3 regions of the Micromonospora mangrovi genome follow, and region 1 is predicted to be linked to each of the others. Evidence: riboswitches for the same ligand, from Rfam matches in the RefSeq annotation. Region 1 holds a riboswitch; each other region holds the start of a gene.
What was found. A riboswitch is a leader RNA that binds a small molecule or an ion and turns the genes downstream of it on or off. The one in region 1 is predicted to bind S-adenosylmethionine.
Positions count from the first base shown of each region.

Region 2: linked by a shared signal. The riboswitch ahead of ABUL08_RS26350 (aminotransferase class V-fold PLP-dependent enzyme) and the one ahead of ABUL08_RS11690 (putative leader peptide) in region 1 are both predicted to bind S-adenosylmethionine.
Region 3: linked by a shared signal. The riboswitch ahead of thrC (threonine synthase) and the one ahead of ABUL08_RS11690 (putative leader peptide) in region 1 are both predicted to bind S-adenosylmethionine.

Region 1 covers NZ_CP159342.1:2,605,684-2,615,123, reverse strand. The annotation lists gene ABUL08_RS11720 (GTP cyclohydrolase II) at 1-179, shown strand, start outside; gene ABUL08_RS11715 (RibD family protein) at 176-892, shown strand; gene ABUL08_RS11710 (FUSC family protein) at 899-2,005, opposite strand; gene ABUL08_RS11705 (amino acid ABC transporter ATP-binding protein) at 2,147-2,887, opposite strand; gene ABUL08_RS11700 (amino acid ABC transporter permease) at 2,884-3,654, opposite strand; gene ABUL08_RS11695 (ABC transporter substrate-binding protein) at 3,701-4,564, opposite strand; gene ABUL08_RS11690 (putative leader peptide) at 4,673-4,798, opposite strand; SAM riboswitch class IV at 4,831-4,942, opposite strand; gene ABUL08_RS11685 (NAD(P)/FAD-dependent oxidoreductase) at 5,025-6,578, opposite strand; gene ABUL08_RS11680 (hypothetical protein) at 6,849-8,057, shown strand; gene ABUL08_RS11675 (DUF4383 domain-containing protein) at 8,185-8,640, shown strand; gene ABUL08_RS11670 (PadR family transcriptional regulator) at 8,746-9,321, shown strand; gene ABUL08_RS11665 (acyl-CoA dehydrogenase family protein) at 9,318-9,440, shown strand, end outside.
Region 2 covers NZ_CP159342.1:5,824,260-5,833,699, reverse strand. The annotation lists gene ABUL08_RS26380 (DUF402 domain-containing protein) at 1-220, opposite strand, end outside; gene ABUL08_RS26375 (ATP-dependent DNA helicase) at 350-2,491, shown strand; gene ABUL08_RS26370 (AI-2E family transporter) at 2,541-3,839, opposite strand; gene ABUL08_RS26365 (GroES family chaperonin) at 3,996-4,334, shown strand; gene ABUL08_RS26360 (hypothetical protein) at 4,402-4,569, shown strand; gene ABUL08_RS26355 (PrsW family intramembrane metalloprotease) at 4,591-6,078, opposite strand; SAM riboswitch class IV at 6,102-6,222, shown strand; gene ABUL08_RS26350 (aminotransferase class V-fold PLP-dependent enzyme) at 6,274-7,554, shown strand; gene ABUL08_RS26345 (FUSC family protein) at 7,567-8,799, opposite strand; gene ABUL08_RS26340 (HD domain-containing protein) at 8,888-9,440, shown strand, end outside.
Region 3 covers NZ_CP159342.1:5,801,199-5,810,638, reverse strand. The annotation lists gene paaN (phenylacetic acid degradation protein PaaN) at 1-409, opposite strand, end outside; gene ABUL08_RS26275 (GNAT family N-acetyltransferase) at 462-1,481, opposite strand; gene thrC (threonine synthase) at 1,848-3,137, opposite strand; SAM riboswitch class I at 3,150-3,281, opposite strand; gene ABUL08_RS26265 (DMT family transporter) at 3,479-4,450, opposite strand; gene ABUL08_RS26260 (ArsR/SmtB family transcription factor) at 4,541-4,846, shown strand; gene ABUL08_RS26255 (DoxX family protein) at 4,912-5,358, opposite strand; gene ABUL08_RS26250 (hypothetical protein) at 5,507-6,220, shown strand; gene ABUL08_RS26245 (ABC transporter permease) at 6,276-7,163, opposite strand; gene ABUL08_RS26240 (alpha/beta fold hydrolase) at 7,163-9,440, opposite strand, start outside.

The sequences.
Region 1 (9,440 bases):
TCGCGCGGGTGGCCCTGCTCAGCAACAACCCGGACAAGGCCGCCCAGTTGGGCCGGCTCGGGGTGACGGTGGCCGACCGGGTGCCCACCGGGGTGCACCTCTCCCCGGCCAACGCCGGCTACCTGGCGACCAAGGCCACCCGCGGCGACCACGCCCTCGACCTGCCCTTCGTTCCGTGACCGACCGCCCGTACGTGCTGCTGAGCTGCGCGATGTCGATCGACGGCTACATCGACGACGCCTCGGCGGAGCGGCTGCTGCTCTCCAACGACGACGACCTGGACCGGGTCGACGCGGTCCGCGCCGGCTGCGACGCGATCCTGGTCGGCGCCGGCACCGTACGCCGGGACGACCCCCGCCTGCTGGTGCGCTCCGCGCGGCGCCGCGCCGACCGGGTGGCCCGGGGCCTGCCGCCGTCCCCGGTGAAGGTGACCGTCACCGGCACCGGCGACCTGGACCCGACCGCCCGGTTCTTCACCATGGGCGACGGGGAGAAGCTCGTCTACTCCCCGAGCGGGGCGGTGGAGAAGACCCGGGAACGCCTCGGTGACGCGGCCACCGTGGTCGACGGCGGTGAGCCGGTGACCCCGGCGACGGTCCTGGCCGACCTGGCCGCCCGGGGGGTCCGCCGGCTGATGGTGGAGGGCGGCGGCGCCGTCCACGTCCAGTTCCTCACCGCCGGCCTCGCCGACGAGCTGCACCTGGTGGTCGCGCCGTTCTTCGTCGGTGACGGCCGGGCGCCCCGGTTCGTGGTCGACGGCCGGTTCCCGTGGCATCCGGCCCGTCCGGCACGGGTGCTGGAGGTGCGCCGGATCGCCGACGTCGTGCTCACCCGGTACGCCCTCTCCGACCGCTGCGACGGGGACAGCCCCGACGAGGACGGGCCGGGGTAGGGCCGGTCAGACGGCCGGTAGGCCGAGCGCCGCGTCGACCCGGTCCAGTACCGCGACGTCGTCGCCGCCCACGCCGCGCAGCAGGTCGATGGCGGTCGCCCGGATCTGCCCCACGATCATGACGACCGGCAGCGGCGGGTCGGTGGCGAGCAGGTCGGCGCCGATGCGTACCGCCGCCAGGGCGGCCTCGTCGGCGCGGCCGACGTGCCGGTCGGCGTCGTCCCGGCCGGTCAGGTCGGTGGCCAGCGCCGCGCCGGCGGCCCGGACCGCCTCGGCGAGGGCGCGCAGCGCGTCGTCGAGCTGCGGCGGGGTGGCGGTGTGCAGCCGGGCCAGGGTCACCCCGTTGCGGGCCAGGACGCGGATGTTGCGGGCCGCGTAGTCGAGCTGCCGGGCGGTCGCCTCGACGTCCTCGACCTGCCCGAGGTGCCGCCGGCGGCGGACCCGCAGCCGCAGCGTCTCCCCGCACGCCTGCACGGCCTTCTGGAGCCGCTCCACGCAGCCGTCGACCTGCCGGGCCCGGTCCAACGCGGCGCGGGCCTGCTTCTCGTCGCAGTGGCCGAGCGCGTCGTTCACGCAGTCGATCAGGTCGGCGAGGTCCGCGAAGGTCTGCCGGGCCTCGGCGACCAGCGGGGCGATCGGGTCGCGGGCCGTGACGAGCTGGCTGGCGGCCAGCGCCACCGCGCCGCCGATCAGCGCGTCGACGAACCGGAACGGCATGAACTCGGCCTTCGGCGCGACCACCACCAGATAGAGCGCGGAGACGGTGGTCTGCATGACCAGCGTGCTGCTCGCCCCGGCCGCGACCGTGACGCCGAGGGTCAGCAGCAGCACGACCAGCATGGTCCCGACGCCCGGGCCGAGCGCCTCGATCATCAGTTCCGCGGTGAGCACCCCGGCGGCCACCCCGAGGATCAGCTCGACGGTCTGCCGCAGTCGCCGCCCACGGGACTCCCCGAGGACGATCAGCGCGGCGCTGGGCGCGAAGAACGGATCGGGGTGGCCGATCAGCTTCGCCGCCACCAGCCAGGCGACCGTCGCCGCCAGGGCCGCCTCGAGGACCGGCACCCACGCCTGTCGCAGCCGCCCGACGGCGGCCTTCACCCACCCCTGCACTGTCCGCACCCCTCCCAGGCGGACCGGCGCACCACCGGACCGACGTTTCCGGCCGGACCGGTTCCTACCCGCGGGGATGATCACCGTAACCGGACTCTTCGCGTAGCTGGCGAGCCGGCGGTCACACCGGGCGGGGGCGGGTCAGAGCACCTGGTCGAGGAAGCGGCGCAGCCGCGGGTGCTCGGGCGACCCGAAGACCGCCGCCGGCTCGCCCGCCTCCAGCACCACCCCGTGGTCCATGAAGGCCACCGTGTCGGCGACCTGGCGGGCGAAGCCCATCTCGTGCGTCACCACCACCATCGTCATGCCTCCGGCGGCCAGCTCGGTCAGCACCCCGAGGACCCCCTTGACCAGCTCCGGGTCGAGCGCCGAGGTGGGCTCGTCGAAGAGCATCACCTGTGGGCGCAGCGCCAGCGCCCGGGCGATCGCCACCCGCTGCTGCTGGCCGCCGGAGAGCTGCGCCGGCCGGGCGTCGGCCTTGCCGGCCAGCCCGACCAGCTCCAGCTGCTCCCGTGCGACGCGGACGGCCTCCTCCTCGGGGAGCTTCCTCAGCCGGCGCAGGGCGAGGGTGACGTTGCGCAGCACGGTCATGTGCGGGAAGAGGTTGAACTGCTGGAAGACCATGCCGATCCGCTGCCGCAGCGCGTCCGGGTCGTCGCGCAGCACGCTGCGACCGTCCAGCAGCACGTCCCCGCGGTCGGGTTCGATCAGCCGGTTCACCGTGCGCAGCAGGGTGGACTTGCCGGAGCCGGACGGACCGATCACGCAGGTCGTACCGCCCCGGGGCACGTCGAGGTCGACGCCGCGCAGCACCCGGTGGGCGCCGAAGGCCAGGTGCACGTCGCGGACGGCCAGGCCGACCGGGGCGGTGACGGTGCTCATCGGGTGTCCTTCCGTCCGGTGACCGGCAGCGGTTCGAGGTCGTCGTCGTCCGGCGGCGCCACGGCCCGGCCCTGGCGCAGCCGCCGGTCGATCGCGTTCACCAGGTGGGTCAGCGGGATGGTCAGCGCGAGATAGAAGAGCCCGGCCAGCAGCAGCGCCGACTCGTTGCCGGTGGTGGCGGCGTGATCCTGGCCGATCCGGAACAGCTCCCGCTGGCTGGCCACCAGGCCGAGGAAGTAGACCAGGCTGGAGTCCTTGATCAGGGCGATCAGCTGGTTCACCCAGGCCGGCAGGACCCGGCGTACGCCCTGCGGGACGACGACCAGCAGCATCGCCCGTCCCCAGGAGAAGCCGAGGGCGCGGGCGGCCTCCAACTGGGTGGCCTCCACGCTCTGGATACCGGCGCGGAAGATCTCGCCGAGGTAGGCGGCGGCGATCAGCGAGAGCGCCAGGACGCCCAGCGGGTAGGGGTCCGGTCCCCAGATCCGCATGCCGAGCGGCGCCAGACCGACCCCGATGAGCAGGATCGTCGCCGCCGCCGGCAGGCCGCGGAAGACGTCGGTGTAGACCCGGGCCGGCCACCGCAACCATCGGGTACGGGAGATGCCGGCGACCGCCAGCAGCAGGCCCGCCACGGAGCCGAGCAGGGCGGCGGAGACCGCCAGGATCAGCGTGTTGGGTAGGCCGACCGTCAGCATCTCCGGCAGTGCCTGCCGCATGGAGTCCCCGTCGAAGAAGGTCTCCCAGAGGGTGCTCAGTGGATCCATCCGCTCGTCTCCCGCCGCCCTGCGTCCGCTCGTGGTGTCCGTACCGTCAGGAGGTGGCCGACGCCGACGGCGCCGGGGTGGTCACCGTGCCGCTGCCGGGCGTGAAGTCCGCCGGGATCGGCCGGCCGGGGTAGTACTGCGCCTGCAGCCGCGTCCAGGTGCCGTCGGCGATGACCTCGTCGAGGCCCTTGTCGAGCGCCGCGCGCAGCTTGTCGTTCCCCTTGGCCACCGCGTACGCGGTCGGGGCGGGACTGAGCTGCTTCGCCGCCACGGTGATCTTGCCGGCGCTGTCCGCGGCGGACTTCTCGCCGATCTCGGCGGGGGCGATCCAGGCGTCGGCGGTGCCGGCCTTGAGCTGGTTCAGGGCGCCGTTGTAGTCCGGCACCCGCACCGGGTCGAGGCCCTTGCCGGTGGCGTAGTCGTCCTGCACGGTGCCCTGCACGACCACCACCCGCTTGCCGGCGAGCTGGTCGAAGCCGGTGATCGGCGAGCCGGCCGGCACGTCCAGGCCGAAGTAGCCGAAGTCGTAGCCGTTGCCGAAGTCGACGGTCTTCTTCCGCGCCTCGGTGATGGTGATCGAGGAGCTGCCCACGTCGAACTTGTGGTTGTTGACCTGGGACAGCAGCGCGGAGAAGTCGGTGCCGACGAACTCGACCTTCAGGCCCGCCTTGGCGGCGACCGCGACGAGCAGGTCGTTGTCGAAGCCGGTGAACTTCCCGTCCTTCAGGTACACGTTCGGCGGGGCGTCGGTGAGCGTGCCGGCGCGCAGCACGCCGGGCCGCAGCAGCCCGTACGGGTTGGCGGCCTCGCTGGTGGCGCCGTCGTCGCCGCAGGCGGTGAGGCCGGTCGCGGCGAGTACGGCGGCGGCGCCGAGCGCGGCGACGCGGGTCAGGGCAGGCAGGAATCGCACGAGGTTCTCCAGGGTCGAGCGGTGGCGTGGGCACACGCCACCGACGGCACCGCCCGAACGCCGGGCGTGCCGATGGGTGGATCGAGGAAGGAAGGGGTGGTGCGGCGCTCAGCGGGTGCGGCGACAGCCGGCGCTGCACACCCGCATCAGGTCGACGTGCCGGCGCTTGACCAGCGCGAAGCCGGTCGGGTGCGCGACGTGGTCGCCGGGCGGGGTGCGATGGTGAGCAGACATGGTTCCCTCGGGTCGGTGATGACCTGGGTTCCAGGCCACGCTTGCACCGACGTCCCGTCGGTGCCTGGTCCTCACCCGGGGCACCCCACCGCGGAGGAGGGTTGCCGGCCAGCGAGCCGGGGCTTGGCGCTGGCGCTCATGACCTGCCGAGAAGGCTAGCAGCAGGGCCGCCCGGGGCGTCCAGTCGTTATGACCACCCTCACGTACGGCCCCTTACCGCCCCGGCTCAGGGCCGGCGGACCGCCGTCGGGGTGGCCTCGCTCAGCTCGCGTACCGGGCGGTGCCCGTCGGGGCGGGCCGGCATGATCGGCGCGTCCCGGCCGGTGCCGTGCCGCCCGTCGGCCCGTCCGCCGGTGGTCGACTTCTGCTCGTGGTAGTCCTGCTCGACGTTGACCGTCCACACGTCGTGCCCGGCGGCGTGCGCGATGTTCTCCGCGGTCAGCATCGCGGTGAGCATCGAGTGGTCCTGGTTGTTGTAGCGGTGCATGCCGTTGCGCCCCACCGGGTGCACGTTCGGTACCTCACGGGCCAGCCAGTCCCGGATCACGTCCACGTTGTGCTGGTAGCGCTCGTCGTACACCGGGTAGGCCTTGGGCATCCGCACGACGTGGCCGGCCTCCACGCAGCCGGGCCGGACCAGGCCGAGCCGCTCCAGCTCCGCGGTGCCGAGGGCGATCAGGTCCGCGTCCGGCGTACGCCACATCTCGTCGTCCTCGAAGACGAAGTACTCCAGCCCCAGGCAGGTGCGCCCGTCCTTGACCAGGTACGGCGACCAGGAGCCGAAGTTCTGGATCCGCCCCACCTTCGCCGCCGGGTCGTGCACGTAGATCCAGTTGTCGGGGAAGGAGAACTCCTCGGGGACGACCAGCGCGACGGTGAGGAAGTCCCGGTAGCGCAGGTCGTCGGCGGCGGCCCGCACCCGCTCCGGCGCGGCCGGGCGCATCGCGTGGACCAGGGCGGAGATCGGCATCGAGGAGATCACGTGGTCGGCCGGCTCGGTGCGCTCGCCGTCCGCGTCGACCACCGTCACGCCGGTGGCCCGCCGCGTCGCCGGGTCCCGGTGCACGGCGGTCACCCACGCGCCGGTACGCACCGACCCGCCGCGCTTCTCCACCTGCTCGGTGCAGCGCTCCCACATCATCCCGGGACCGAACTTCGGGTACTGGAACTCCTCGATCAGGCTGGTCACGTCCTTGCGGTTGCGGCGGGGGAGCAGGGCGCCGAGCACCGCCTTCGACAGCGACAGGTTCTTGATCCGCTGGGCGGCCCAGTCGGCCTGCAACTGGTCGGCCGGCATCCCCCAGACCTTCTCGGTGTAGGTCTTGAAGAACTTCGAGTACAGCCGCCAGCCGAACCGGGCCGACACCCAGCCCTCGAAGTGCGACTGGTCCTTCGGCGGGCGCAGCCGGGCCCGCCCGTACGAGCCGACGCAGCGCAGCGCCTCCACGACGCCCAGGTTGCGCAGCGCGTTGCCGGCGTTGAGCGGGTAGTCGTAGAGCGCGCCCTGGTAGTAGATCCGGCTCATCCGGGGCCGCAGCAGGAAGTCCTCGTCGGGCAGGATCTCGTGCCAGAACGCCTCGACCCGGGACACCTTGGTGAAGAACCGGTGCCCGCCGATGTCGAACCGCCAGCCGTCGCGTACCACCGTGCGGCTGATCCCGCCCACCACGTCGTCGGACTCGAACACCCGGACCGGCTCGCCGTGCCGGAGCAGTTCGTAGGCAGCGGTCAGGCCCGCCGGCCCCGCCCCGATGACCACGGTGCCGTTCTTCTCGCTCATGCTCCCCGAGCCCCCCGCCAGCCGGCTGTTCGTTGCGGCAGCGCCCTTACCCGGCCTGCGCCCGAACTCACGTACCCGTGCCGGGGGATTGTCGCCGGTCGCCGAACCGCCCGCCGTCCCGAGGTGTCAACCCGGCACCAACGGGGATGCCGGTCCGGTTCGCGGCCCGGCGCCGCGCGGGGGCGACCGGTGGGGGATCGGATGACGGACGGGCGGCGGGCGGGCCCCGCCACCGCACCGCGGCGCACCGGACCGGGCGGGTGGCCGGCCGTGGGCCGGCGGGCGTGGTCCCGGCTGGCCGACCGGGTGCCCGAGCCGTGGGGGTTCGTGCTGGCCGTCTTCGTCGGCACGAAGCTGGTGCTGAGCCTGGTCGGGGTGCTCGCGTTGAGCGCCTGGGACCAGGTGCCCGGGGCGCCCCCGGCGGACGACGCGATGATGCGCACCCAGCAGCACGCCGTCTCGTCGCACCGGTGGGTCTCGCTCTGGTTCGCCTGGGACTCGTTCCTCTACGACCACCTGGCCCGGCTGCCGCTGGACCAGCCGTGGCGGGACTTCGGCTTCCCGCTGCTCTACCCGTTCCTGGCCCGGCCGGTCGCGCTGCTGCTCGGCGGGCACACCGCGTGGGCCCTGCTGGTGGTCGCCAACGTCGCGTTCCTGTTCCAGCTCTACTACGCCCACCGGCTCGGCGCCCGGCTGCTCGGCGCCGACCCGGCTGCGGGCCAGGGTGACGACCCGGTGGCGGGTCGGCGGTTCGTCCGCTACCTGGTGCTGCTGCCGACCGCGTTCCTGTTCCAGGCGGCGCTGACCGAGTCGCTCTTCCTCTGCCTGGCGCTGGCCGCCTTCTGGTACGCCGAGCAGCGCCGCTGGCTGCTGGTCGGGATCGTCGGCTACTTCCTGGCGTTGAGTCGCTCGGTCGGCTTCGTGGTGGTCGTCCCGCTCGCCCTGGTGCTGCTGCGCCAGCACGGCTGGCGGCTCGACCCGCGGACGCTGCTGCGCTGTGTGCGTACCGGCTGGCCGCTGCTGCTCGTCCCGGCCGGCTGGTGGACCTTCATGGCGTTCTGTCGCTGGCGCAGTGGCGACTGGTACGCCTACAAGCACGCCCAGGAGAAGGGCTGGGGGATCACCGTGCAGAACCCGCTCGGCGTGGCGTGGGGGGCGCTGACCGGGCCGAACAGCGCCAACGCGCTGCGGGTGTGGTGCGCGGTCGCGGTGCTGCTGGTCGCCCTGGTCGGCCTGCGCCGGGCCGAGCTGCCCTACCTGGTCTACACGGTGATCGTGGTGCTGGTGCCGCTGTCGATGGGGCCGCCGGTCCACAAGAGCCTGCTGCGCTATCTGCTCGCGGCGTTCCCGGTCGGTCTGGTGCTGGCCCGCTGGGCCGGGCGGGCCGCCCTCGACAGTTGGCTGACCGCGGGGCTGGCGCTGCTGCAGGGCGCGCTCTTCGTGGTCTGGCTGACCTACTGGACGCACTTCATCATCTGAGCGCCGGTGGCGCAGTTCGCCGCGCTGCGCGAGCACCTGCCGGCGGGCTGAACACCGGCGTCGGGGTTTCAGGCCGCCGGGGTGGGGGAGTCCCACCCACGCACGTCTTCCGACGGAGGTGGCTCGCATGGTGAACAGAACTCGTCCTGGCGCGCCGGGGGGCGCCGCGTCCCCCGTACGACGTGCCGCCCAGGCGGTCGGCATCGTCTTCCTGGTGATCGGCGTCCTCGGCTTCATCCCGGGCATCACCAGCAACTACGGCACCATGCAGTTCGCCGGGCACACCTCGGACGCGAAGCTGCTGGGCCTGTTCCAGGTGTCGGTCCTGCACAACATCGTGCACCTGCTCTTCGGCGTCGCCGGGGTGCTGATGGCCCGGACGGTGTCCGGCGCGCGGACGTTCCTGGTCGGCGGCGGGGCGATCTACCTGGTGCTCTGGCTCTACGGCCTGATCGTCGGCCACAACAGCGGGGCCAACTTCATCCCGGTCAACGGGGCGGACAACTGGCTGCACCTGCTGCTCGGCATCGGCATGATCGCGCTGGGCCTGGCGCTCACCCGCCGGCCGGCGGACCGCCGCTGACCCGTCCGCGTCCACCGCGTATCCGGCGCCGCGACCCGTCCGGTCGCGGCGCCGTCGTGTGCGCGGGGCTTGCTATGCAACTCGTTGCATAGCAAGATGCTCGGCATGTCGCTGGAGCACGCCATTCTGGTCTCGCTGCTGGAGCGGCCGGCGTCCGGCTACGAGCTGGCCCGGCGCTTCGACCGCTCGATCGGCCGCTTCTGGACCGCCACCCACCAGCAGATCTACCGGGTGCTCAAGCGGATGGAGACCGACGCCTGGATCACCGCGCAGGAGGTCGGCCAGGACGGCCTGCCGGACAAGAAGGTCTGGTCGGCCGCCCCCGCCGGCCGGGCCGCGCTGATCAGCTGGCTGCGTGCCCCGGTGCAGCCCGAGGCGGTCCGGCACGAGCTGGCCGTCAAGATCCGCGGTGCCGCGTTCGACGACGAGGTCGGCCGCGCCGCCCTGGTCGCCGAGGTGGAGCGCTACCGCGACGACCACCGGGCCACCCTCGCCGGCTACCTGGCCGGCGAGCGCCGGGACTTCCCGGACCCCGACCCGCGCGACGCCCGCGGGTCGCTCCAGCACGTCGTGCTGCGCGGCGGCATCGCGTACGAGCGGATGGTGCTCGACTGGCTCGACGACGTGCTCGCCACCCTCCGCGGCCTCGACCCCACCCCCGACCGGAAGGCAACGCCGTGACCGACCCGCTGCTGTTCAACCCGCGCGACTACGACCCCACCCACCTGGACGACACCTCCCGCCGGCTGCTGCGCGCCACCGTCGAGTGGTTCGAGTCCCGGGGCAAGCAGGCGCTGGTC
Region 2 (9,440 bases), 3.2 Mb from region 1:
GCGGGGGGTTGAACATGCCGGTCCACCAGGCGTGGTGCGGCACCAGCAGGACGAACGGGATCTGCTCGACCGACGGCCGGCCGTGATAGACCGACTCGGTGCCGGCCGGCACGCCGAGCCAGACGCCGAGGTCGTCCTCGGTGAGCCGGCGGGCCGGGTAGTCGCGGTGCGCGCTGCCGTCGTACTTGCGGTAGATCACGCGGACCACATCGCTCGGCATGACTGGCACCATAACCGATTCCGCCCACGCGCCGCGATCGGCCCGTAACCGGACGCGACCCGCCACCGCGACCACGCCACGCGGCGGATCGGCGCGGCCGGTGTCGGCGGTGCCGGGTACCGTCGCACGGTGACTCCGCCCCGCGCCGCCACCGGTTCCACCGTCCCCCGGAAGGGTCGGGGCAACCGGCCGAGCGGGCTCGACCTGCTCGCCGCGGCCGTCGGCGCGGTGCCCGGCGGGGCGGCCCGGCCGGGCCAGCAGCAGATGGCCGAGGCGATCGGCAGAAGCATCGCCGACCGGGAGCACCTGCTGGTCCAGGCCGGCACCGGCACCGGCAAGTCGCTGGCCTACCTGGCCCCGGCGTTGACCGTGGACGGCCCGGTGGTGGTCTCCACGGCGACGCTGGCGTTGCAGTCCCAGCTGGTCGAGCACGACCTGCCCCGGCTCGCCGACGCGGTGGAGCCGGTGCTCGGCCGACGCCCCACCTTCGCCGTGCTGAAGGGGCGCCACCACTACCTCTGCCTGGCCCGGCTGGACAACTCGACCGAGGACGAGCCGGAGGACACCCTCTTCGACGCCCCCGCCCGCCCGGCCGGCGGCACGAAGTGGCTCGGCGAGGCCGGCCGGATGGGCAAGCAGATCCAGCGGCTGCGGGACTGGGCGGAGAAGACCGACACCGGCGACCGGGACGAGCTGGACCCGGGCGTGGACGACCAGGCCTGGCGGCTGGTGTCGATGCCGGCCCGGGAGTGCGTCGGCGCGGCCCGCTGCCCGTTCGGGGCCGAGTGCTTCGCCGAGGCGTCCCGCGCCCGCGCCCGCGAGGCCGACGTGGTGGTCACCAACCACAGCCTGCTCGCGGTGGACATGCTCGCCGGCCGGCACATCGTGCCGCCGCACAAGCTGCTCATCGTCGACGAGGCGCACGAACTGGCCGACCGGGTCTCCTCGGCCGCCCAGGCCGAGCTGGTGCCCGAGCTGATCGACCGGTACACCCGTCGGGCCCGCCCGCTGCTGCGGCCGGAGGTCGCCGACCGGCTCACCGAGGCCGGTGACGCCCTCGCGGTCGGGCTGGCGGAGGCCCCGGCCGGGCGGCTCACCGCCGGCCTGCCCGGCCCGCTGCGCGAGGCGTGCACGCTGCTCGACGCGGCGACCCGGGCGGCGCTGGAGGCGATCGGCGACGTCAAGGCCGACGACCCCGACCCGGTCCGCAAGCAGCAGGCCAAGGCGGCGCTCGACGAACTCTCCACCACCGCGCAGCGGCTGCTGGAAGAGGGCGACCACGACGTCGCCTGGGTGGAGAAGCCCGACAACGGCAGCCGGCGCGCCCTGGTGGTGGCCCCGCTGTCGGTCGCCGGCACCCTCGCCACCCACCTCTACGACGAGCGCACCGTGGTGGCCACCTCGGCCACCCTGGCGCTGGGCGGCCGGTTCGACACGGTGGCCCGCGCCCTCGGGCTGGACGCGCCGACACCCACCCCGCCGACCCCGGCCGCCGCCGCTCTCGCCGCCAGCACGGCGCGCGGCGACACCGCCGCCGCCCCGGTGGCCGTCGCTCCCGGCAGCGCCGCCGCCACCGGCACCGTCCCGGCCACCTCCGGGCCGGGCTGGCGGTCGCTCGACGTCGGCTCACCGTTCGACTACGCCCGGCAGGGCATCCTCTACGTCGCCGCGCACCTGCCCCGGCCCAGCGTCTCCGGGCTGCCCGAGGCGGCCGGTGAGGAACTGCTGGCGCTGGTCGGGGCGCTCGGTGGGCGTACCCTCGGGCTCTTCTCCTCGCGGCGGGCCGCGCAGCAGGCCGCCGAGCTGGTCCGCGCGCGGACCGACCTGCCGGTGCTGTTGCAGGGCGAGGAGGCACTGCCGCTGCTGGTCCGCCGGTTCCGCGAGGAGCGGGAGAGCTGCCTGTTCGGGGTGATGTCGCTCTGGCAGGGGGTGGACGTCCCCGGCGACGCCTGCCAGCTCGTGGTGATCGACCGGCTGCCGTTCCCCCGCCCCGACGAACCGCTCGCGGCGGCCCGGGCGGCGGCCGTCGACGCCGGCGGCGGCTCGGGCTTCGCGGCGGTCAGCGTGCCGATCGCCGCCGTGCGGCTGGCCCAGGGCGTGGGGCGGCTGATCCGGGCCACCGGTGACCGGGGCGTGGTCGCGGTGCTCGACTCCCGGCTGGAGACCGCCCGCGGCTACGGCCCCTTCCTGCGCCGCTCGCTGCCCCCGTTCTGGTACACCACCCGCGCGGACGTGGCGCGCGGCGCGCTGGAGCGGCTGGCCAAGAGCTGACGCCCGCGCCCCCACCGGGGAGACGCGGGCGTCAGGAACGGTCGATCGGTCAGGGCGCCTGGGAGGCGACCACCACCGCGTCCGGCGGGGTGTCCGGCACGGTCCGCGCGGCGAGCCGGCGAACGGCGGTGTTGAGCACCGCGATCAGCGGCACCGCGACCAGCGCACCGGCGATCCCGGCGAGGACCACCCCGGCGGCGATCCCGATGATCACCGCGAGCGGGTGGATGGCCACCGCCCGGCCCATGATCAGCGGCTGGAGCAGGTGCCCCTCGACCTGCTGCACGCCGATCACCACGCCCAGGATGATCAACGCGGTCACCGGGCCGCTGTCGACCAGCGCCACCAGCACCGCCACGACACCGGACAGGGCCGCCCCGACGATCGGGATGAACGCGCCCAGGAAGACCAGCGCGGCCAGCGGGAAGGCGAACGGGATGTCGAAGATGACCAGGAAGATGCCGATGCCGACCGCGTCGATGAACGCGACCAGCACGGTCGCCCGGACGTACGCGCCCAGCGTCGACCAGGACGCCCGGCCCGCGTCGTCCACCTTCCAGCGCGCGGCCACCGGCAGCAGCCGGACCAGGAAGCGCCAGATCCGGTTGCCGTCCCGGAGGAAGAAGAACGTCGCGAAGAGCACCAGGATGGTGCCGGTGAGCACCTCGGCCAGGGTGGCGGCGGTGGAGAGGGCCCCGCTGGTGAACTTCGAGGTGTTGCCGTTGATCCAGCCCTGCGCCTCGTCGATGTAGCGGTTGAGCTGGCTGTCCGACAGGTGCAGCGGACCGGTCTTGAGCCAGTTCTGGATCTGCCGGACCCCCTCGGACGACTTGTCGCTCAACTGCGGCACACCGGCGATGAACTCGTTGACCACCAGGGTCAGCGTGCCGATCACCGCGGCCAGGCCACCGACCAGCACCACCCCGGTCGCCAGCGACCGGGGGAAGCGGGCCTTGAGCAGCCAGCCGACCGCCGGGGCGAGCAGCGCCGACAACAGCAGCGCGACCGCCAGCGGGATGATCACGATGCGGATGGTGCCGATGATCCGGATCAGCGACCAGGTCACCACCCCGATCACGATCAGCCGCCACGACCAGGCCGCGCCGATCCGCAGGGCGTGCGGCACGTCCGCGTCGTCCCGGCTGGCGGTGGAGGTGTGCAGCGCGGCCGGCTGCTCCACGCCGACCACGGTCGCCGAGGTGGGCGCCACCGGGCCCGGCGTGGCCGGCGAGGCCACCCGGGGCTCGTCGGGCGCGTCGTTGACGTCCCGCCGGTCCGCCCGCACCGACTCGCGTCCGGACTCGTACGCGCGGCGGAGCCGTCCGCGTACCCGCTCGAAGCGGCTCAAGCGCACCTCCTGCAACAGAACCGGCCCACCGAGAAAGACGGGGAGCCAGGATACGTCGGACCGCCTCACCGTAGGGCGGTTCCGCCACATTGCCCAGGGGCGCCATCGCGTAACCACCGGCCGGTCCGCCCCGGGCGACGGGGTACCGTCTCCGGCGTGACCGCCGACCAGAACCTCGACTCCGGCCTGCCGATCCGCATGCTGCACGACCGCGTACTGGTGCGGTTGGAGGGCAGCGAGGGCGAGCGCCGCTCCACCGCCGGCATCGTCATCCCGGCCACCGCGGCCGTGGGCAAGCGCCTGGCCTGGGCGACCGCCGTCGGGGTCGGCCCGCACGTCCGCGCCGTCGTCGTCGGTGACCGGGTGCTCTTCGACCCCGACGAGCGCTCCGAGGTCGAACTGCACGGCAAGGCGTACGTCCTGCTGCGCGAGCGCGACGTGCACGCGGTGGCCGCCGAACGCGTGGAGACCGGTTCCACCGGCCTCTACCTGTAGCTCCCCGCCGTTTGCGCTGCTGCCCGGCGGGAAGCCAGGCATCTCCAGCGCGCCCTGGGGAGGGACCATGCCGGTATTCGTCAAGAAGCTGCTGACCTGGGGAAGCGTCGCGTTCCTGATCTACTTCATGGCGTTCCGGCCGGACGGCGCGGCGCAGCTGTTCAAGGCGATCGGCGGGCTGCTGATGGCCATGGCCCAGGGCCTCGGCGACTTCCTCACCGGCCTGATGACCTGAGCCGGGCCCGCCACCGGCGGGTCAGGCGCCCGGCGGCCAGGGTGCGGCCGGGCGCGGGCCGTACCAGCCGGGCGGGCCGTAGCCGGCCGGCCAGGCCGGGGGCGGCGGCGGGGCGAGCACCACCGGGATCGGCACCACCGGCTCGTCGGGCGCCTCCACGGCCCGCTGCGACCCGTCCGGGAAGCGCAGGTGGTAGCGGTTGCCGTCCCAGACCCCGACCGGCGCCTGCGGATCCCGACCCACGAAGAACGCCCGGTACGCGGCGATCGCGTCCAGCAGCTCCCGCTCCTCCCGCGCGGTCCGGTCCCGGTCGGCAGGCTTGCGGTCCAGCCCTCGGCGCATCCCGTCCCGCAGCAACGCCAGCCGGGTCGCCGCGAACTGGTAGCCGCGCATCGCCTTCACCCCACCGTCGCCGGCCACCCGACGGGCCCAGGTCCGGGCCGCGTGCCGCCGGCCGAGACTGCCCAGCGCCGCCACCTCCGGCGGGGTGAGCCAGCCGGCGCGGACGTAGTCCGGCAGGGTGCGCTCGGTGAGCCGCCCCTCCCAGGCGCGCAGCCAGACCGCCAGCCCGACCATGCCGAAGAAGATCGGCACCATCACGCCGATGTAGCCGTAGAGCGCGATCAGCGGCTGGCCGGTCGACGCCGCCAGCGAGGGCAGCAGGTTCCAGGTGCCGTGCAGCATCATCGCCAGCAGCAGGCCGGCGATCGGGGCGAGGATCCGCAGCCGCCGGTCCGCCGCCCGGGCGCTGATCCCGAGCCCCACCCCGGTCATCGAGGTGAAGAGCGGGTGGGCGAAGCCGAAGAGCAGGATCCGGACGATGAAGATGGCGATCACCTGACGCGCGCCGGTCGCCGGGCCGTACTCCTCGACGCCGACCCGGTAGCCGTAGCCGCCCAGGTAGAGGATGTTCTCCACCATCGCGAAGCCGACCGCCGAGAGCCCGCAGTAGACCAGGCCGTCGGTGACCCCGGACCACTCGCGGCGGCGGAACACCAGCAGCAGGATCGGCCCGAGCGCCTTGGTCAGCTCCTCGATGAACGGGGCGACCAGCACGGCGGTCAGCGCGGTCGGCAGGCCCCAGTGCTTGAACTGCCCGGCGAAGAACTCGTTGACGTTGAGCGAGACCGCGGTGGCGACGAAGGCACCCCAGGCGAAGCAGAAGATCAGGTATTTCAGCGGCTCCGGCTCGTATCGGTCGAGCCAGAGGAAACAGGCGACCAGCACCGGGACCGGCAGGATCGCCGCGACCACGCCGATCAGCAGCGCCTCGGCGCCGAGGTTCTCGCCGAGCGTCCACACCATGAAGACCGCCCCGGCGGCGATCACCAGGACGACCGCGGCCAGCGCCAGGAACCGCCGCCAGCCGAGCCGGCGCAGCGGCATCCGGGGGGCCGGCGCGCCGGCGGGCGGAACGGCGGGCGCGGTCGGCGGCGGCAGGGCTCCGCCGGGCGGGGTGTCGGCCATGCGGTCAGCGTAGTCACCTCGGGCCCACTGGTCCGGCCGCATTCCGACCGCTAAGCTGCCGGGCAGGTCACGAGTGCCAGCGCGAAGCCCCGGCTTGCTGGCCGGCAACCCTCGTCGAGTTCGCGGTGGGGTGCCCCGGGTGATGACCGGGCCCAGCCCGAACAACGTGCTGGGCAAGCGCGGACCCCGTCCCGGTGCCCACACCCCGGGGTCCCCAGGACCCTGGAGGCAGCTGGCGTGACCGTCACCCTCGTACCCCCGACGCCCGTCCTCCCGGCCCCGGCCGGGACCGACCCACTCGCCGTGCTCGGCGTGCCGGGTGAGATCAACCTGGATCACGCGGCCAGCGCACCCTGCGCGCGAGCCGCAGCCGACGCGGTGGCCGAGCTGCTGCCCTGGTACGCCAGCGTGCACCGCGGCGCCGGCGCGCTGTCGCGGCGCTGCACGCTCGCCTACGAGCGGGCCCGGCAGACGGTCGGCGACTTCGTCGGCGCGCGGGCCGGCGACCACGTGGTCTTCACCCGCAACACCACCGACGCGCTGAACCTGCTGGCCCGGGCGCTCCCGGCCGGCACCACGGTCGTCACCTTCGCCGGTGAGCACCACGCCAACCTGCTGCCCTGGCCGCGCGGCTCGGTCCGGCTGCCGGTGCCGGCCAGCCCGGCCGAGGCGGTACGCGCGCTGGACGCCGCCCTCGGCGAGCTGCGCCGGGTGCCCGCCGGCCGACCCGCCCCGACCCCCGCCGGCCCGCCGGTGCTGGTCGCGGTGACCGGGGCGAGCAACGTGACCGGGGAACGCTGGCCGGTGGCCGAGCTGGCCCGGGTGGCGCACCGGCACGCCGCCCGGATCGTGGTGGACGCCGCCCAGCTCGCCCCGCACGTCCCGGTGGACCTCACCGCGCTGGACGTGGACTACCTGGCGCTCTCCGGCCACAAGCTGTACGCGCCGTTCGGCGCGGGCGTCCTGGTGGGGCGCGGCGACTGGTTGGACGCGGCACCGCCGTACCTGATCGGCGGCGGGGCGACCAGCCACGTCGGCGCGGGCACCCACGAGGTGCGGTGGAGCACCGGCCCGGCCCGGCACGAGGCGGGCACGCCCAACCTGCTCGGCGCGGTGGCCCTGGCGGCGGTCTGCGCGGCGCTCACCGAGGCGGACCGGCCCGCGCTGCACGCCCGCGAGCAGGCGCTGCTGACCCGGCTGCGGGACGGGCTGGCGGCCCTGCCGCACGTCGTGGAGCTGCGGACCTTCGGCCCCGACGCACCCCGGGTGGGCATCGTCTCGTTCGTGGTCGCCGGCCGGGACTCCGCCGAGGTGGCCGCCCGGCTCGCCGCCGAGCACCGGATCGGGCTGCGGGACGGGCTGTTCTGCGCCCACCCGCTGGCCCGGCGGCTGCTCACCGAGGCCGCCGCGCGCAGCGGCCGGCGGGACCTGCCGCCCACCGCGCTGCGGGCGAGCATCGGCCTGGGCAGCACCGTCGCCGACGTCGACCGCCTGCTCGCCGCGCTGCGGGACTGGTGACCCGGCCGGCGCTCAGCCGAGCGGTGGGGCGGTCGGGGGCTTCGGGGCGGGGGCGGCCTCGGCGGGACCGGTGCGCTGCTGCTCGTGGTCGCCGAACGCCTGCCGGACCAGCCGGTTCGCCTCGTCCTGGTCGACTCCGGAGGCGACCATCAGGTCACTGGCGGTGGTCCGCACCTGGGCGATCACCACGCTGCCGGAGAAGCCCACCCCCATGGCGTACGCCCGACCGGCCTCGCTGACCGCGCGCAGGCAGCGCTCCCGGGCCTGCTCCGGCTCCTCCCCGGCGGCGAACTCGTGCCGGAGCAGGCGTACAGACTCGGCGAGGTGCGCGACGGCGTCGGGCATCGGCTCGGGGATCGGCTCCTCGTCCTCGATCATCGTGACCGAGCGGCGGATCAGGGTGCCGCTGTTGCGCATCGCCCGGTCGATCGGCTCGGCGGCCTCGGCGTAGTGGGTGAGTTCGCTGCGCCGGTGCCAGCGGGCCGGCGAGATGGTGATGGTCTCCTTGGCGCCCTCGATCGCCTCGGAGAGCGCATTCAGCTCCTCCTTGTTCTCCCGCAGCCGGAACAACGCCTGCTGCGCCGCGCCCCGGTCCCGCGTACGCAGCGCCTCCGCGCAGACGTCGAGCTGCTCGGAGAGCAGGTCCAGCGCCGGCCGGGCGGCCCGGTTGATCACGCGTAACGGGTTCAGCGGCAGCAGGATCGCGGTGACCAGCAGCGCGATGCCACCGCCGACGAAGGCGTCCACGAAGCGGGGGATCTCCAGGTTCTGGGTGGACGGGCTGAGCGTCACGATCAGCACCGCGGTGGCCGCCGCCTGGATCACGATCGCCACGCTGGCGCCCGCGAACACCGTGATCACGATGGCGGCGGTGACCACCAGGCCGAGCTGCCACGCGCCGGCGCCGAGCAGATAGATCAGGAAGTCGCCCAGGGCCACCCCCACCGCCACCCCGGCGATCAGCTCCACGGTCCGGCGCAACCGCTGGCCCACCGAGGCCGCCAGGGTGCCCACCGCGGAGATCGGCGCGAAGACCGGCTGCGGGTTGCCGAGGAACTGGTGGGACACCATCCAGGCCAGCGCGGCGGCCAGTCCCGCCTGCACGGCCAGCCCGAACGCGGCCCGCACCCGGTGCAGCCGGTCGTGCAGGGTCGCCCGGCTCCGCTGCCGCAGCTCCTGCATCCCCTCGGCGATCCGCGCCGCGTCGGCGTCCACCAGACCCTCGCGCAGCGCGCCACGTCGCATGAACGGAGGTCTTCGGTCCCGGGCCACGGCGGGGACTACCCGCCCCGGACCCGGCGAATCCTCGCACCGGTGCGGCAGACTGCACCGGGTGGACGAGTTGATCGAGCGGTGGCGGGACGCGGCCGGCGCGGCGGGCGCCACCGACCCGGCGGCGGTGGACCGGGCCGGGGCCCGGCTGCTGGCCGGCTGGCGGGAGCCGCACCGGCACTACCACCGCCTCGACCACCTGCGCGCGGTGCTCGACGTGGTCGACGCGTACGCCGGGCTGGCGCGCCGACCGGCGCTGGTCCGGCTGGCGGCCTGGGCCCACGACGCGGTCTACGATCCCCGCGCGGCGGGTGACGCCAACGAGCGGGCCAGCGCGGACCTCGCCGCCGGGCTGCTCGCCGACGCCGGCACGCCGGCCGAGGCGGTGGCGGAGGTACGCCGACTCGTGCTGCTCACGGCCGGTCACGCGGTCGCCGCCGACGACCCCGACGGGGCGCTGCTCTGCGACGCCGACCTGGCGGTCCTGGCCGCCCCACCGGCCCGCTACGACCGCTACGCCGCCGCCGTCCGCCGCGAGTACGCGCACGTGCCGGAGCCGGACTTCCGCGCCGGCCGGGCCCGGGTGCTCACCGCGCTGCTCGCCCTGCCGGCCC
Region 3 (9,440 bases), 3.2 Mb from region 1:
GCACCGCGTTGGCCAGCTCGAAGACGTTCCTGTGCAGCCGGTCCAGGATCTCCAGGCACACCCCGGCCCGGGCCTGCGGGCCGGCGTCGCGCCAGGCCGGCAGCGCGGCGGAGGCGGCGGCCACCAGCTGGTCGGCGGAGGCGTGCGGATAGCGGACGTCCAGCGCCAGCCCGAACGGGCTCGCCTCGGTGGCGACCGTGTCGCCGTCCGTCGGCTGGTCCAGCGGGAAGTCGCCGTTCAGGTACGCCTCGAAGGCGGCCTTCCCGTCGGCGGCGGCGGTCTCGCCGTAGACCCGGGGGCTGGGCGACTCCGGGTAGGCGGACCAGTAGCCCCGCTCCGTGATCGCGGTCAGCGCACGGTTCAGGGTGTCGGCGTGCCTGTCGTACAGGGGGTGCGGGGTCTCCGTCATGTCCGCCATCATGCAACAGGAACCCCCAGGATCAGTAGGCCCGTGTCACATCTCAGATCGTCAACTGCCAGTCCGTCCAGGTGTCGACGGGTCGGAAGCCGAGCTGTTCGTTGATGGCGACCATGTGCCGGTTCTCGGCGGCGTTCCAGGTGTCGATCGCGCGCAGGGCGGGCTCGTGGTCCCGCACGTACCGCAGATTCTCGATCTTGGCGAACAGGCCGAGCCGGTGTCCCCGGTGCGGCGGGTCGACCAGGGTGATCTGCTGGTACGCGTGCCAGTCCGCGCTCGGACCGAGGTCGATCATGGTCCAGGCCACCAGTCGGCCGGACTCCTCGTGCCGCACCGCGTGGTGGTAGCGGCGGCGGCCCCGCGCGTCCAGCGCCCGCTCGGTGCCCCGCAGCCGGGCCACGTCGACCTGCTCCGGCTCCCACTCCAGGTCGCCCAGCGGGGCGTCGGTCATCAGCCGGCCGTCGAGGTAGGCCACGTCGGCGGCGTACTCCTCGGGGGTGTCGCCCTGCCAGCGGACCGTGCGGTAGCCGGCGGCGTGCCGGCGGGCCTCGGCGGCCAGGGCGTCGAGCGCCGCGGCGTCGAGCCGGTCGACGTCGAGCCGGCGGCGCACCTCGGCGAGCACCGGCCGGGCACCCGTCGCGGCGGAGAACGCGTCGCCCGCCTCGGAGCGGGCGCTCCCGCCCGGCAGCGCCGAGACGGTCATCCAGGCCACCCGCTTGCGGCCGTCCTCGCGCAGCACCCGCAGCCCGTGCTCGTGCAGGGCCCGGCCGACGCCCCGCCGCCGCAGCCCGGGATGCACCACCAGCTCGGCGGTGGCGTTCTCGGTGTTGTCGAGCTGCGGCAGGTCGAGCCGGAGATACCCGGCCGGTACGCCGTCGAGCCGGGCCAGCGACCAGCGCGGTGCGACGCCCGGCATCGGGTGGCGGACGCCAGCCTCGAAGCGCTGCCGGCAGAACGGCGGGAAGTCTGGCACGTCGACCTCGTTGGCCGCCGCGCCGATCCGGTACGCCTCGTCGATCGCGGCCTGGTCGGCGGCGTCGAACGGCGCGATCGTGATGCTCATGGCAGCGAGGGTGGCCGCAAACAGCGATCGGGGCCAGCGAATTTCGCTGGCCCCGATGGCGACGTTGGTCGGGAGGGACGATCGCACAACGCCTCCGGCGTTGGGTCGTAAGAACTTGAAAAGTCTCCGGCGAAACGCCCTCCCGCACGGAGCATCTTGCGCCGTCCGAATCCTGTCGTCAAGTCCTTACCGGTGGGTTTTCGGCACTCACAGCGAATCGCCAGTTACCCCCCGATGCGCCCGATCCCCCGTCCGGGCGATCCCACCCTCCCCCACCCGGCCGAGTTGATCAAGAAGTTCGCGTCAGGGATCGACCCCTCCGCGACGCGAACTTCTTGATCGACAACCCGAGGGTGGGGCGGGAGGTCAGGTGAGGAGGCCGGCGTCGCGGGCGGCGCGGAGGGAGGGCTTGATGCGGTGGGTGGGGCCGACCTCGGCGGCCACGGCGTCGAGGGTCTTGAGGCCCTCGCCGGTGTTGAAGACGACGGTCTCCGCGGTCGGGTCGAGGCGGCCCGAGGCGACCAGCTTGCGCAGCACCGCCACGGTCACACCGCCCGCGGTCTCGGCGAAGACGCCGGTGGTACGGGCCAGGTCGCGGATGCCGGCGCGGATCTCGTCGTCGTCGGCGTACTCCATCCAACCGCCGGTCCGGCGGACCGCCTCCAGCGCGTAGAGACCGGCGGCCGGGTCACCGATGTTCAGCGACTTGGCGATGCCGGTGGGCTTGACCGGGGTGATGGTGTCGGTCTCCGCGTGCAGCGCGGTGGCGATCGGGTTGCAGCCGGCCGACTGGGCGCCGAAGACCTTCCAGCCGCCGGCCGGCGCCTCGACCAGGCCGATCTCGACCAGCTCGGCGAACGCCTTGTCGATCTTGGTGAGCAGCTCGCCGGAGGCCATCGGGATCACCACCTGGGCGGGGATCCGCCAGCCGAGCTGCTCGGCGACCTCGTACCCGAGGGTCTTCGAACCCTCCGCGTAGTAGGGCCGGACGTTGACGTTGACGAAGGCGGTGTCCTCGAACTCGTCGGTCTCCACCAGCTCACCGCAGAGCCGGTTCACGTCGTCGTACGAGCCGTCGATGGCGACCAGCTCGCCGCCGTAGACGGCGGTGGTGACGACCTTGCCCTGCTCCAGGTCACTGGGGATGAAGACCACCGACGGCGCCCCGGTCCGGGCGGCGTGCGCGGCGACCGAGTTGGCCAGGTTGCCGGTGGAGGCGCAGGCGTACCGGGTGAAGCCCAGCGCCCGCGCGGCGGTCAGCGCCACCGAGACCACCCGGTCCTTGAACGAGTGGGTGGGGTTGGCGCTGTCGTCCTTGACCCAGAGCGGGGCGGTGATGCCCAGCTCGGCGGCGAGGTGCGGGGCGGCGACCAGCGGGGTGAGGCCCGGGTCGAGGGTCACCCGGGTGGCCGGGTCCTGACCGGCCGGGAGCAGGGCCGCGTACCGCCAGATGCTGTTCGGGCCGGCCTCGATCTGCTCGCGGGTGACGGTGGCGAGGGCGGCGGTGTCGTAGTCGACCTCCAGCGGCCCGAAACACTCGTAGCAGGCGTGCTGGGCGGCGAGCGGGTAGCGCGCGGAACAGGCGCGACAGACCAGGGCGCGGGCCGGGCTGAGGGAGGTGTCGATGCCGGGGGCGGCGGGAAGCGTCGACGTCATGTCGAGGAGGTCCTCTCATCTTTCCCCGCATCGCACCCTGCGGCGGGGACGGAATTGGCACCTGCCCGCGCGGCTCGTCGTCGAGCGTGCGGGTGGTTGCCGGGGCGTCGTCGGGCCGTATCCCTCAGCCCCTCTGGATGAGGTATGCAGTTGTACCGCCGAGTCTAAGCACTTCCCCCGCCCCCGCCCCGCGCGGATCCCACGCTGTGAGCCACCCGACCCACCCCGCACCCCCACCCCCCCACCCCGCAAGCGCGCACTTTCCCGGAAAGAGGGGCTTCCGGGCCGACGGAGGCCACTCTTTCCGGGAAAGTGCCGGCCCCGCCCACGGCGGTGGGGGGTCAGCGGGAGACGAGGGCGATCGGGTCGATCACCGCGGGGCGGTCGGTGACCGCGGCGGGGGTCGGTGCCGGGGTGGGGGCGGCGGGGCGGGAGCGGGTGACCAGGTTGGCGGCGACCAGGGCGGCGATGGTGAGGGCCGCGCCGACCAGCTCCACCACGCCGGGGCGGTAGCCGCGGGCGGTCTGCACCACGAAGGTGGTCACCGGGACCAGGTTCATGAAGAGCGCGGCGTCCGCCGCACCCAGCCGCCGGACCCCGGTGTTCCACGCGAGCACCGCGAGCACGGCGGCGACCAGCACGGCGTACGCCAGCTGCGGGGCGACCGCGACGAGGTCGGCGGCGGCGGGCGCGTGCTGGAGGCCGGTACGGTCGGCGACGGCGCTGGCGACGAGCATCGTCACGGTGCCGGCGACCGCGGTCAGCGTGGTGTAGCGCAGCGGGGACCAGTCGGCGAACCGGCTCGCGCCGTGGGTGTAGACGGCCCAGCCGAGCACCGCGCCGATCATCAGCAACCCGCCGACCCCGAACTGGCCGAGCCCGTCGAGCCGGCCCCGGGTGATCACCAGGCCGACGCCGAGCAGGGCGAAGAGCGAGACCACCAGCAACGCCGGCCGGGGGCGTACGCCGTCGCGCACCCAGCGGACCAGCTGGGTGACCAGCGGGACGGTGGCGACGAAGAGGGCGATCTGCTGCGGGGCGGCGTGCCCGAGCGCCAGGTTGGTGAGCACGTTGAACCCGGCGAAGCCGAGCACCCCGAGCACCACCACCTCGACCGCCCGGCCACCGGAGCGCAGCGCGCCGGGGCCCTCCCGGAGCAGCAGGAGCGCGACCAGGACGGCGGTGGCGAGCAGGTAGCGGACGGTGGTGAGGTTGAGCGGGTCGACCCGGGTGAGGGCGCTGGCCAGGACGGGGAACATGACGCCCCAGCTGAGCACGGCGAAGAGCGGGAAGGTGGCGTGACGAGAGCGCATCGCAGCTCCAATGTTCGAGTATCGTCGAACCAACGACGCCGACTCTAGGAGCTTGTTCGACGAAAGTCGAACAACGGTTACACTGGTCACATGGAGCTGCACGAGCCCGAACTGCGCGACGTACCGGTCACCGCCGTCCTGGCGGCGCTGGCCGACGAGGTCCGGCTGCAGATCGTGCGGACCCTCGCCGGGGGTGGCGAGCACGTCTGCGGCACCTTCGAGCTGGGCATCTCCAAGGCCACCCGGAGTCACCACCTGAAGGTGCTGCGCGAGGCGGGACTGACCCGGACCCGGGTCGCCGGCACCAGCCGGTACGTCCGGCTGCGCCGCGACGAGCTGGACCGCCTCTATCCCGGCCTGCTCGACGCGGTCCTCGCCGCACCGCACCGCGCCTGAGGGCCGAGCCCCGGCGGGAAACGACCCCCTCCCCGCCGGAGCCCAGCGCGGCACGGCGTGGCCGGTCAGGCCGGCACCGAGGAGCGCGGGGCCGGTCGGGGTCCGGCGGAGGTCCGGCCGCGCCGGAGCACCGCGTCCAGCGCCCAACTGCCCGGGCCGAGCACCGCGATCAGCACGAACGCCCAGCAGAACAGGACCGCCGGCTCGCCGCCGTTACGGATCGGCAGCAGCCGTTCGGGCTGGTGCACGGTGAAATAGGCGTACGCCATGGAACCGGAGGCGAGGAGCGCGGCGGGGCGGGTGAGGAGCCCGACGAGCACCAGCGCGCCGCAGACCGCCTGGATCAGCGCCGCCCACCAGCCCGGCCACTGCCCTGCCGGCACCGCGTGGCCGGTGCCCCGGTTGCCGCCGAGGACGCCGAGCAGCGACGAGAGGCCGTGGCAGAGGAAGAGCAGGCCGACGACCATGCGGTACAGGGAGAGGGTCGGACCGTTCAGCCGATCGGGACTCATGGTGCCTCCATTGATGGGGATGAATGGACTTCCCATCATGGGGCACGCAGACATAGAAGTTAATAGATTCCTTGTGGATGGGAGGTCGCCCCGGTGGCACCGGCTCAGTACGGTGCGGGCACCTTCCCCGAGAGAGGACCCCCTGCCCATGCGCCGGACCCTGCCGAGCCTCGCGACCCTCGCCCTGGTCGGCCTGCTGACCGCCTGCGGAGGCGACTCCGGCCCGGTCGCCTCCGCGGTCACCACGGTCACCCCGCCCGCCGACACCCCGACCGCCGCCGCGACCACCTCCGACGCCACGCCGACCACCCCCGACGCCACACCGAGCAGCACCACGGCCGCGCCGGTAGTCACCACGAAGGCCGCCGCCCCGAAGCCGGTGCCGGCCACCGTGCCGGCGCTCACCTGCAAGCAGCTCGCCGGGGCGCACGTCGGCAGCGCGAAGGTGAAGTTCAACGGCTACCCCGACTACATCCCGCTGCTCGACGGCATCTGGAACGGCGAGGACGGGGCGAGCGTCGAGCTGCAGAAGCCCTGCGGCATCGGCGACCTGGACGGCGACAAGGCCGCCGACGCGGTCGGCGTGGTGACGTTGCGGACCGGGGGCGTCGGACAGTTCTGGACCGTCGTGGTCTGGCACAACTCGGCCGGCAAGCCGGCCTACCGGACCCTGGTCGACCTCGGCGACCGCAACCCGGTCACCTCGATCAGCGTGAGCGGGCAGAAGGCCACCGTGGTCTGGCTGACCCGCAGCGACGGCAAGAGCATGGCCGAGCTGGACATCAAGCGGACCACGGTCTACCAGCTCACCGGCACCGCGCTGACGGAGGTCGGCCACACCGACGCCGCGTACACCCCCTGACGTCGTGGGCGGTGACGGCCGGTCGTCCGCGCCGGCCCCACCGCGCCCGCCGACCTCAGCTGGTGATGTCCTTGCGGGTGAAGCGCCAGAAGGCCAGCCCCCAGAAGAGGGTCGCGTAGCTGACCGCCGAGATGGCCCCGCGGACCACGTCGTCGGTCTGCACCGGCGTGGAGAGCAGGCCCAGCCACGCGCTGCTGTAGTGGGTCGGCAGGAGGGCGCGCAGGCCGCCGAGCGCGGTGATCTGGTCCAGGATGCTGGAGAGGATCCAGAGCAGCACCGCACCGCCGACCGCGCCCAGCGCGGCGTCCGTGGCCACCGAGAGCAGGAACGCCAGGCCGGCCACCACCAGGAGTACGACCGCCAGATAGCCGAGCACCGCCAGCAGCCGCAGCAGCCCCTCGGTCGGGGCCAGTTCCGCGGAGACCTGGCTGCGCAGCGGCGACCAGCCGTACCGGAGGGTGCCGGCGAGCAGGGCGGTGCCGGCGAGCAGCAGCAGCGCCAGCGCCGAGTACGCGAGCGCCACCACCAGCTTCACCGTGAGCAGCCGGGCCCGGGGCACCGGGACGGCCAGCAGGTAGCGCAGGCTGCCCCAGCTCGCCTCGCTGGCCACCGTGTCCCCGCAGAACAGCGCCACGACCACGACCAGCAGGAACCCCGCCGAGACGAAGATCGTGAAGAGGGTGAAGTTGAGCCCGCCCGAGGTGGCCAGGTCGACCAGGCTGCCGAACTCGTTGCGCCCGTTGTTGTCGTCGTTGCCGGAGTCGAACTGGAACGCCACCAGGATGATCAGCGGCAGCAGCACCATGAACCCCAGCGCCAGCTGGGTACGCCGCCGCGACGCCTGCCGGCGGAACTCCGCCGCGAAGGGCATGGTGGCCGACGGCCGGTAGCCGATCGCCGCCCCACCCGGACCGACCGTCTCCGTCGCGGACGACTGCCCCATCACCGGTCCCCACTTCCCCGAGAGTTCTCGCCCACCAGGGCGAGGAACGCGTCCTCCAGGCGGCGCCGGGGCACCACCCGGTCCACCCCGATGCCGGCCCGCACCAGCTCCGCCACCACGTCGCTGCGCGGGGTGCCGTTGGTGTCCACCACCAGGCCGCCCTCGCCGTCGGGCAGCACCCGGACGCCGTGCAGCCGGTCCAGCACCGTACGGGCGGCGGCCGGGTCGGAGACGTCGAAGAGCACGCTCGGCGACTCGCCGACGATCTCCTCGACCGGGCCGGACGCCACGATCCGCCCCTTGTTCACCACCACCGCGTGGGTGCAGGTCTGCTCCACCTCGGCCAGCAGGTGGCTGGAGACCAGCACCGCCCGGCCGTCGGTGGCGTAGCGCTGGAGCACCCGGCGCATCTCGGCGATCTGCGGCGGGTCCAGGCCGTCGGTCGGCTCGTCCAGCACCAGCAACTCGGGCAGGCCGAGCATGGCCTGCGCGATGGCGAGCCGCTGCCGCATGCCGTGGCTGTAGTTCTTCGTCCGCCGGTGCACCGAGTCACCCAGGCCGGCGATCTCCAACGCCTGGTCGAAGTGCGCGTCGTCCCAGGGCCGCCCGGTCGCCCGCCAGTACGCCTTCAGGTTGTCCAGCCCGGACAGGTGCGGCAGGAAGCCCGGCCCCTCCACCAGCGCACCGATCCGGGACAGCACCGGCGAGCCGGGCACCAACCGGTGCCCGAAGACATAGATCTCCCCGGCCGTCGGCTGGGTCAGCCCCATCAGCACCCGCAGGGTGGTGGTCTTGCCGGCGCCGTTCGGGCCGAGCAGGCCGACCACCTGACCGGGGTGCACCTCGAAGTCCACCTCCGAGACGGCGACGAAGCCGTCCGCGTACTCCTTGCGGAGCCGGCGGACGGCGAGCGGGGTGCCCGCGTACTCCGGGTGCACGGAGCTGTCCTGGCGACCACGCCGGCGGCGCGCCACCAGGACGACCGCGACGAGCCCGACCGCGATCGCGGCGAGCAGCCCGACCAGCACCCAGCGCCAGACGGTGGCGCTGGTGGGGATGGGCTCGCCGTCGACCGTCGGCAGGGTCAGCGCCCCGCCGCCGGGGGCGACGGTGTAGACGGCCGGCTCGGCCGGGCCCGCGTACGCCTGGTCGGAGGTGGCCACGACGACCCGCAGCCGGTGCCCGGCCTCGACCCGGCGGACGATCGCCGGCAGGGTGACCGTGACGGGCGCGGCGGCGTCGACGGTCTTCGGCAGGCCGGTCAGCCGGACCGGCGCGACGAGGCCGTCGGGGAGCGTGGCGGCGCCCTGCGGGTCGACGTCGTAGAGCTTGACGAAGAGCACCGCCTCGCCGGTCGCCGACGCGGCGCGGATCCGGACCGTCGGCGAGCCGACCACGTCGACCGCGTCGTCCAGCGGCGCGGACTCGAAGCGGGCGTGCTGTCCGGGGATGTCGCCGGCGACCCCGTCCAGCAGCGAGCCGAGCGCCCCGGCGAAGGGCACCGAGGAGATGGCGGCCGGGTTGCCGTTGGGCGGGTTGGCGACGGTCTGGGCCGGGCCGGTGACCTCGACCTCACGCCGGCCCTCCCCGGTGACGCCCGGATAGTCGGCGGTCCGGTAGCCGGTGGCGACGAGGCCCCGGTCGAGCGCGTCGAAACCGGCGATCCGGGAGAAGGTGAAGTCGTCGCCCGGCGCGGGGCCGTCGCCCTTGACGTAGTGGTCGAGCCACTGCGCGGTCAGGAACTTCACCCGGTCCGAGTCGGAGGTCGGCCCGGACCCGCCGTCGTGTCCGCCGGTGAACCAGGCGACCCGTACGGGGGTGCCGGCCGCGGCGATGCCGCGCGCGTTGGCGTCCGCCTCGGCCAGCGGGAAGAGGGTGTCCGCCTCTCCCTGCACCAGCAGGGTGGGCGCCTTGATCCGGTCCAGCACGCCGGCCGGCGAGGAGCGGCGCAGCAGGTCCACCGCCGCCTGGTCGGCCCGCCCGGTGGTGGCGATCCGCAGGTACGCGGCGCAGACGTCGGCGGCGAACCGGCCGCAGGACGGGTCGGCGGCGCCACCGGGGGCGCGACCGGAGCCGGTGCCGGGGCCCGCTCCGGGCTGCGGGCTGGGCGGTCCGGCCGACGCCGGTGCGCCCTCCGGCTGCCCGGAGGTGCCGCCGGAGACGCCGGCCGGGCCGGAGCCGGCGCTGCCGCCGCTGCCGAAGAAGATCCCGGCCCAGCCCTTCTTGAACACGCCCTCGGTGGGCGCCTTCCCGGTGCTCTCCGGCAGGAAGGCGCGG